One region of the Alteromonas infernus genome, then DNA from elsewhere that is predicted to be linked to it. Evidence: predicted binding sites of a transcription regulator. Region 1 holds the regulator's gene; each other region holds the start of a gene.

What was found. Region 1 encodes LexA, which represses DNA repair genes until DNA is damaged. Its sites were predicted from a motif close to TACTGTATNNNNATACAGTA; they were not measured.
Region 2: a site for LexA is predicted at 1,633-1,652, ahead of dinB (DNA polymerase IV). Genes of this name have one in related genera too.
Region 3: a site for LexA is predicted at 1,132-1,151, ahead of ACX5J7_RS01485 (putative DNA modification/repair radical SAM protein). Genes of this name have one in related genera too.

The regions. Positions count from the first base shown of each region.
Region 1 covers NZ_CACSIG010000008.1:293,324-296,614, reverse strand. Annotated here, with positions in the region: gene ACX5J7_RS03240 (sensor domain-containing diguanylate cyclase) at 1-1,268, shown strand, start outside; gene lexA (transcriptional repressor LexA) at 1,396-2,022, shown strand; gene coxB (cytochrome c oxidase subunit II) at 2,606-3,291, shown strand, end outside.
Region 2 covers NZ_CACSIG010000042.1:95,137-98,427, reverse strand. Annotated here, with positions in the region: gene dinB (DNA polymerase IV) at 1,912-2,973, shown strand; gene bamE (outer membrane protein assembly factor BamE domain-containing protein) at 3,015-3,291, shown strand, end outside.
Region 3 covers NZ_CACSIG010000005.1:82,904-86,194, forward strand. Annotated here, with positions in the region: gene ACX5J7_RS01480 (tetratricopeptide repeat-containing response regulator) at 1-944, shown strand, start outside; gene ACX5J7_RS01485 (putative DNA modification/repair radical SAM protein) at 1,265-2,506, shown strand; gene ACX5J7_RS01490 (TIGR03915 family putative DNA repair protein) at 2,523-3,291, shown strand, end outside.

The DNA of each region.
Region 1 (3,291 bases):
TACACCCTGCTGACTATGTTCAGGTAGAAAAACAGCTTAATGATCACCTTGTTGGTAAAAGCAAAGCATTTAATACCAGCTTTCGTATGAAGCACACTGACGGGACTTGGGTGTGGGTAGAAAGCTACGGCAAAACTGTAGAAAGCGACGCACAGGGAAAGCCTATACGCATCGCAGGCATCCATCGAGATATAACGCAGCGAATGGAAAGTGAGCTTCACGAGAAAAAGAAAACCCAGCTTCTACAATTTATTAATAAGACCCGCGCTTTTTATCTTCAAAATAATGATTTAACGATGGCATGCCAGCATGTTTTGCCTGAACTTATAGATATTTCTGATAGTCAGTTTGCGTTTATTGGGCAAATGAAAGGCAAAGAAGCATCTGCAAAGCTCTTCATTCACGCTATATCAGAAGTAGTGTGGGACAGCAGTAGCTTTTCTCAATATACAGAATATAAAAAGCGGAACTTGTATTTTGACAATTTCGACAACCTGTTTGGCACCACAATATTGACGGGCAAGATTACGATTAGTAACGTTTCTGGTGGTCATCCTAATGCAAAGGGGGTTCCGAAAGGACACCCCCGCATTAGCCGATTTCTGGGGCTGCCTATTAAGGTGAAAGACCGCGTAGTCGGTATGATCGGGTTGGCTAATAAATTTGACGTCTACACCGAAGAAGATGCGGAGTTTTTACAGCCCCTATTAGACGCGCTAGCGGGTCTTTTTTATGCAGTAGAGTTAGAAGAAGCGCGCGCTGTTGCAGAAGAAAAGTTGCGTCATCTAGCGATGACTGACTCTCTGACGGGGTTGTTCAATCGGCGTGCATTTTTAGATGAATGCATCAAATTATCAGATTACCACGGCAGTGGATGTGTTGCTATCGTCGATATCGATCACTTTAAAAAAGTAAACGATACCTATGGACATGATGCAGGCGATCAAGCCCTCATAACTGTTGCCAGAAAAATCGCTAAACACAATCAGCCACCGAATGTCGTCGCGCGACTTGGCGGAGAAGAGTTTGCGCTTGTCGTTTTAGGCAAAGAAAAAAGCGAAATTAGCGCGCAATTAGAGGCGTTACGTGTCGCGGTTGAAGAGACGATAGTCAACTACAAAAGCGACACAATAAACCTATCGATAAGTATAGGCGCTACCTTTATAGAAGATACCTATGGTGCCGATTTTAGCGCACTCTTATCAATTGCAGATAAGTCGTTGTATGAAGCTAAAGAGCAAGGTCGAAATCAGGTTGTTTGGGGATAAATGTAAAAGGCGCTTGTTCTCTATGCTGTGGAATAAAACGAAGGTATCGGAAAAGACGCGCTAAGTGCTTGTTATTTGGTTTTAGGTGTATATACTTACAGGAACTGTATGAACAGACAGGTCTTTTATGCGCCCACTCACAGCTCGACAAACTGAAGTTTTAGAACTTATTAAAACAACCATGCAAGAAACGGGAATGCCGCCTACGCGTGCTGAAATTGCCCGTCAGCTTGGTTTCCGTTCTGCCAACGCCGCGGAAGAACACTTGAAAGCCTTGGCGCGTAAAGGCGTGATTGAAATTTTGCCGGGTACGTCGCGAGGTATAAAGCTCAATATTCCTCTGGACAATGAAGCTGAAGAGGAAGAAGGCCTGCCTTTAATTGGGCGTGTAGCTGCTGGAGAGCCTATTTTAGCTCAAGAGCACGTTGAGTCTCATTACAAGGTAGACCCTGCCCTATTCCAACCTCAAGCAGACTTTTTACTTCGTGTAAACGGTATGAGTATGAAAGACATCGGCATTTTAGACGGTGATCTGCTAGCTGTGCATCGCACGACTGATGTACATAATGGACAAGTGGTGGTAGCTCGAGTTGATGAAGATGTTACTGTGAAGCGTCTAGAAAAACGCGGTCGCGAGGTATTACTTCATGCTGAAAATGAAGAGTTTTCACCGATAAAAGTTGACCTTGCAAATGAGCCCTTCGCAATCGAAGGTATTGCAGTAGGCGTTATACGAAACGCTGATTGGATGTAAGGTTTTAGCTTCTTTGATCAAAAGCGGTGCATTAGCCGCTTTTTTTGTGCCTTTTACTCCCCGTTTTTGTTCTGCTTTAGGCAAATTAGGTTTGAATATCCTATTCCTACTAGAAATCCTTGAATCCACTATTGTGCGGTAGATTTCTCTTTATTTCGTCCATGAATACCTCCCGCGACAGCTATTACAAAATATAAGCACTGTTTAAAACTGTCGTTCAAGGTGGATTAACTTGTCTATTTAATAGCAAGTTAAAGTAACATCGACGTTGTCTCCACGTTCAAAATGGGCGTTTGATTTACTGCGCGTTTGCACATTCTAAAGCTTACTTCCTGCACACCTCATCTTATGCTGACTTTTAATCAAATGATTAAATATTAACCACTTCGTTAAATTTTTAATAGAAAAGACTAGACGGCACGACATTATTGCGCAATTCTTATACAGAGATTAACAAAATAATAACAATGACTCTAAATTTGTTTTACAAGTTGAGGTTATGGGTCAATCGTTCGCAATTCATTTGGTAGGGTTAGCGCAAAACAAGATAGCGCCTTTAGCCGTACCATTCCGGAGGTGCTGAGTGAAACAACTAACGACCGTATTGGCAAGGTGGTGCGCAAGCCTACCATTTTTGCTTTTCTCTTCATTGATTTTCGCGCAAGAAGCAAGTGAAGAAATCTCTTCACTTAATTTACGACGCGGTGCTACCGACATTAGTGGTCAGGTTTACGACCTTCATATGTTGATGTTCTTCATTTGTGTTGGCATTGCGGTGGTCGTGTTTGGCGTGATGTTCGCGTCTATGTATCTACATAGAAAGTCTCGTGGCGCTAAGCCCGCTAACTTTCATGAAAATGTAAAAGTAGAAATCGCGTGGACCGTTATCCCTTTCCTTATTCTCGTTTTTATGGCGGTACCGGCTGCAAATACGCTAATCGCGATGGAAGATACCACTGAACCCGATATGACAGTGTTGGTCACAGGGTCGCAATGGAAGTGGCATTATAAATATATGGACAGTGACGTGGAGTTCTACTCGCTGCTTGCCACACAAAGAGAGCAGATTGAAAACAAGTTTCAGAAAACCGATAACTACTTACTTGAGGTTGACCGTCCACTAGTGATACCTACGGGCAAAAAAATACGATTCCTTATTACCTCTGACGACGTTATTCATTCGTGGTGGGTTCCAGATTTTGCCGTTAAGAAAGATGCCAACCCTGGATTTATTAACGAGTCATGGGCCAATGTAAATGAGCCCGGCAT
Region 2 (3,291 bases), on a different contig from region 1:
ACTGATAACTTAATACGGCTTTACCGGAACTGTAATAAGGCTATTTGTGCAAAACTAGCTTTGTTCGCGCGGTTTAACCGAAGAGACGCTTTTAGATTCTTGAAGTTATCCAACTGATTAACGTCGAGGCAATACTTTTCCGTTTGACGGCAGGCATTGTCCTTCTGAGATTCGATAGCTCCCTCGACCCTATTGTTTGATGTTTCGCACCTGAACGACCGCAATACGTACATTTGAGTCATTGACCATGATAATTTGTTGATAACAGAAACACTAAGATGAGTAAAAAAGTTTATAACAACAGGCTAACGTTTTAACCTTTACAACTCTTTTTTTAGTTACTGTGTTTCTTTGACAAGTTCGATAATATGTTCAGAAGGTTTCATGACATTTCGTTTTGTCTGGAGGTCACTGTATGCACGTACCCTGTTAATATAATTACTACCAAAAAGGACAAAGAAGCAGACCATAGGGTCACTTTTTGCAAATCAATGGACGCATGTTTAAAGCCTAAAATCCCGAGAGCCACTAAAATGAGCATGGAGACAATAGCGAATATATGAAGATAGGCCTTTGAGTTCTTTTGCAAACAATAAATGAACACTGGCGCCTATAGCGAAGCCACCGTATATAAGACACAGTAAAGTATGAAAGAAATAACCAATGCCCAGTTTAACTTTTGCGAACTCCAATACCGTGTAGATGTTTTCCTCTAATCTATCTTCTCGGTCATGGTTCGAAGCGTCTAATTTATCTTCTTGTGCATTTTTCAGCGTACTTCTATTGGTTGTTATGAGTAATGAAAGAACTGAGTTGTTTGTTAATATAGCTCCCATAAGAGAGGTAAATTTTGATGTGTTTATCGGTATAGATGTCGCGCGTGCAAAAGAAAAGTAACTGCCTCGGTCATGGGCAATAAGGAAGATGGACGGTTATTGCCGTTTCAGTGAGCGAAATATCAAATAAAACCGCCGGTAGGTTTGAGCAACGCATAATCTTCGACGTAATACCCCTCCCGCAGCTTCGTCATGCCTTTGCGCTGCAACTCCTGCTGCATAAGCAAAAATTAGGCAGAGGCCTCTTGTGCTAATCTGACTCAGAGTTATACAACTGCTTCGAGTGTTTTATCGTTTGAGGTTTCCAACAGCGGCCACGATTACTCACTTGCTCTAGAGCGTGCGAGAATTTCACTCACATTGAAGGGCCAAGACTGAAGAATTGGCCGATGTCTCGATAGCTCAAGCCTACTTTGAATTTGAGATGCGTAACTTCTTTAGTCTTCTCATATCTCTTCTCTTTCCCCGCATGGCTGCTCATCACTTCAAAAAAGCGATGAAGTTGAGCTTACCAGTTGATTCGGTCAGAAAGAGCAGAAGATTTCGACCATCTGAACAATGATTTCGGAAAGACATCACTTTTGATCGAACAGCTCTGAAATAGACGGCTGGTTAAGACTGAAGTCAGTGATAGCTTTGAGCCGAAATGGGTGCTCGTGATGTGCCGGAGCATGCACCAGCATATATCGTCAATAGAAAAGCATACTTCACATAGTTAAGAAGCTCACTCTTCAAAGGCAGACTTTATTGTCTCTCAACATCTACTTTCGATTACTTTAGAAGCGGTATAATATTAAACTGTATAAGCGTACAGTTCAATGGTGTAAAATAGCAACAGTGTCCGAAAAGGTGCTTTGGATATGGAGTCAAGTAGTAATGGTAAGTAATTTGAAGATTGAGATGGAAAAAAATCCTCATGAATATGTTATCTAACCAGTCAACACTTTGATGAAACTAAAAAACAGGTCGATAAAGACAGCCTAAGTATCGAAGAAAAATAAGACATTTGAAATATGATTAAAATTGATATTCTGAATAATACATTGTCGATATTGACAGTTTTCACATAGTACTAATGAGGAAAATCGCTCACATTGATATGGATGCATACTATGTCTCAATTGAAATCAGAGACAATCCATCGTTAGCTAATAAGCCAGTTGCTGTTGGAGGCAAATCTGACCGTCGAGGGGTTCTTTCTACTTGTAATTATATTGCAAGGCAGTATGGTGTTAGTTCGGCAATGCCAACTGGGTTAGCTCTCAAAAAGTGTCCCGATCTGGTTGTAGTTCCCGGAAGAATGGAAGTTTACAAAGAGACAAGCCAAATCATTCATGGCATCTTTGAAAAATACACAACTAAAATAGAGCCATTGTCACTCGATGAAGCCTATTTAGATTTATCCGACTCCTCACTACATCAAGGTTCTGCTACCTTGATTGCTCAAGAGATCAGGGATGAGATACGAAAGGCTACAGGGTTAACTGCCTCAGCAGGGATAGCGCCGCTTAAGTTCGTCGCTAAAGTAGCTTCCGACCTAAACAAGCCAAATGGCCAATGTACAATAGCACCAAATCAGGTATGGGAATTTATAGAGACACTACCATTAGAAAAAATTCCCGGTGTGGGCAAAGTAACTTTTAAAAAGCTTAAGGCACTTGGATTCGAAACCTGCGGTGATATAAGGCGATCTGATGAAGGCTTGTTAGTGAGTAATTTTGGGAAATATGGTCACGTATTATGGAATCGTAGTCATGGAATAGATGATAGAGAAGTCCAAGTAACCCGTATAAGGAAATCTGTTGGGGTTGAGAGAACTTTTGATTTCGATATTAGTTCACAAAGTGAACTTGAAGCGATAATCGTTGAAAATTTATTACCTGAGTTGAAGCGTCGCTCATCAAAATACCTTGAGACTCGTTTTATGAATAAGCTTGGCGTAAAGGTTAAATTTAACGACTTCCAACTAACTACAAAAGAGCAGAAAGCTAGTGAAATTAGCTTAGATTTGTTGAACATACTGCTATCGGAAGCAATGCTCAGGGGGAAGGGAAAGCCTGTGAGGCTGCTTGGTATTCATATCGGTTTACAAGAACCCGATGAGCATAGTTTACAGCTTGGACTGGGGTTGGAGTAGTACGAAAGCTTATGTTTTTTGTTATTTAATTGAGGAGTAAGATGAAGCGTTATTTGTTATTTATTTTTTTTATTTTTGCATTTCCGAGCAACGCTAGTGAGGAAGATGAATTAAAAAGTTTAGTGATAAGTCTTAATCAGCATGTAGCTAATTTGGAAAAGAGAGTCAAAGAATTAGAAAGCCTTGTGAAGTCAAAACCAGTGAATGTTTCCATTGAAAAAGCCACGTGGAGAAAATTGCAAAGAGGAATGAGCTTTTCTCAAGTAAGGGGGATTTTAGGGGAGCCAAACACTATTAAAGCAGGTTCACTTACATATT
Region 3 (3,291 bases), on a different contig from region 1:
CCTATGACATACTTGCCCAAGCACAGCAGAAATTAGACGACGGCGAAAAAGCACTAGACGCCATTAAAGAAGCTATCAAGCTTTCGCCCTATTCTCTACCGAGACACTTTAAAGCGTGCGAAATTGGCAGGTTAAACGATGACTTAGTGCTCGCGGCTAATTCAAGTTTAGCTATATGGAATTTGTCGAAGCGGTCGGTTCATAAAACGAGCCTGCACTGGTGCGGTATTATTCGCAGTCTATTAGATGTAGCTGAGTGCGCTGAAGATAAAAAACAGCGCAATAAATACCAACAAGAAGCCCTACTTACACTTCAACGCGGAAAGTTTGACGAACACCTTCAAAAAATGGACCGGGACTTTGATGTAGATATCTTCGGTACGATTGTTAATGCCAGAATTAGCGCCATTGACGGCAAATTAATTGACGCGAAGCGGCATTTATCAACGTCACAAACCATGCTCGATGAAAAATACACCGAGGTTCCCACTGCTTTTATTCCAGACAGTATCAACGTTATGTACAAACTCGGTGAATTTGATGATGCGTTACAGCTAACTTCACTTCTCGAGTCACGTCACGACGAGCTCGATCAAAACAGTGCAAATATGTTAGAAACGCAAGCCCACAATGCACGGAAAAGTCTTGCTAGCTATCAGCAATTTAATCGAGAAGGCATTCAGCACTATCAGCAAAAAGATTACGAACGTGCAAAAGCGTCCTTTGCCTTAGCACAAGGTTTTGCACCGGTTAATACGGGTGTAGCGCTTAATTTACTTCAGTGTCTACTGCAGATAGTGATAAAAGAAGATAAAGCAGAAATGAAGCTTACCAATGAATGTAAGCGTTTGTTTAAGTTAATAGACGATATGTCGCTTAAAGCGCCGTATAACGAAAAGTATACTAATCTACGTGACGAACTTTCTAAGTACATCGGTTTTTGATTCCCCCCCTTTAACCGTTATATGGCTCATCTTTGCTCAAATAAAATATTCGAAACAGTCGGCGAAACCGGGCTATTTTAATTAAGCGCTTTTTACTCGTATCAAACCTTACACGCTCTAACTTCTCAATACGAAAATGTAGCTGAGATTCGTATATTAAATGCACAAATCTTCCAACGCTCATTTGTACTGTATATATATACATGGTATAACGTGCAGAAATCACATGGCTACACAAACTAAATATACAGGTCCTTTTAAGCATCCCGCTTAAAATTGACCGATGTTAAGTAAATGCTTAGAGAAAGTAGTAATCTGCTATGCACGACAAACTGATACAAAAACTCGAAATTCTTTCAGATGCAGCCAAGTATGACGCTTCCTGTGCAAGCGGTTCGGCGGGTAAACGAAAGGCAGGCAAAACCGAAAAAACGGGGATAGGTTCGCTTACCGGCGGTTCGGGTATATGTCACAGCTTCACGCCTGATGGTCGGTGTGTTTCTTTACTAAAAATCTTGATGACTAATTACTGTATCTACGATTGTCACTACTGCATAAATAGAGTGTCTAGCAATGTTCGACGCGCACGATTCACCGTTAAAGAAACCGTGGACCTGACGCTGAATTTTTACAAGCGCAACTACATTGAAGGTTTGTTTCTTAGTTCAGGCATTGTTGGCTCACCCGATCTTACAATGGAAAGTATGGTACGTATTGCCAAATCTTTGCGCCTCGACCACGGTTTTAAAGGGTATATACACCTTAAAACCATTCCAAATGCCTCACCTGAGTTACAAGAAGAAGCTGGTTTATACGCAGATAGATTAAGTATTAATGTCGAGATGCCGACTCAACCCTCTTTAAATAAATACGCGCCAGAAAAAGATCTCGGTGCTATCCATGGCTCAATGAACACGCTAAAAGACAAAATTGCAGAGCACAAGGCAGATAAAACCTATACAGGTAAACGCCTGCCACGCTTTGCACCTGGTGGGCAGTCTACACAGATGATCATAGGCGCAGATGACTCTAATGATAAAGTTATTTTAGGGACCAGCGTTAAACTTTATGACCAACAAAAACTTCGCCGGGTTTATTATTCGGCGTTCTCGCCAATACCCGATGCATCTGAAGTGTTGCCGCTAAAGCCTGCGCCGTTAATTCGCGAGCACCGCCTTTATCAAGCTGATTGGCTGTTGCGCTTTTATGGATTTACCCTTGATGAAATTGTTCACGATGACATGCTTGATATGGATTATGACCCTAAACTTGCGTGGGCATTACGCAATCGCCATGTCTTTCCGATTGATTTAAATAAGGCGGACAAATTGCTGTTGTTACGAGTACCGGGGCTTGGCGCTCGAACGGTGCAAAAAATTCTGGCGATTAGACGGCACACAAAGCTAAACTGGATAGATCTGACTAAAATGCGTTTACCACTTAAAAAGCTAAAACCTTTTATTAGCGTAGGCGACTATGCCCCTGATATTCACTTACTCGATAGTAATAATTTTGAACTTCAGTTCAAGCAGCCGAAGCAGTTTGAACTATTTAGCGCTTAAATGAAGTTGCTGTGAGATGGAAACAATTACAATTAACTCAGTACCGGGGTTTGATGAGTGGCGCATGGCAGCAAGAGCGTGTTTAGCACAATCTATCCCCCCTGAAAATATCATTTGGCAAAGTGCACAATCAGTACAGGACGACCTATTCGGCCACAGCCAACCCTCTATTACGGTCACAACGCCACAAAAAAGACATGCTATTCCTAAATCTGTCTTAATGCTTTTCAAATATGCATTGTGTCATAGCGATGCTCACCGCTTCGCATTGTGTTATAGGGTGTTATGGCGCGTTACGTTTGAAAACAAAAACCTAGCTCGGTTAAAAACTGATGACGATATATTGCAGCTTATGGCACTAGCTAAAGCGGTAAAGCGAGACGCGTATAAAATGAGCGCGTTTTTAAGATTTAGAGAGGTTAAACTCGATGGCAATGAACACTTTATCGCTTGGTACGAGCCTGAACATTTTAGCCTAGAGTTAAAGCTCGACTTCTTTCAAACCCGTTTTAAGAATATGCGATGGTCTATACTCACGCCTTATCGGGCGGCTCACTGGGATACAGAAACACTTATTTTAGAAGACAACCCTGATTCGAGTGTGCTTCCAGATAACGATCATATTGAAAAATACTGGCTTACTTATTACGCTAATATCTTCAATCCGGCACGCATCAAAAAAGACGCCATGCTAAGTTCAATGCCCAAAAAATATTGGAAGAACTTGCCTGAAACGTCACTGATTGACGATATGATAAAACAGTCAGACACTAGAGCTCGCAAAA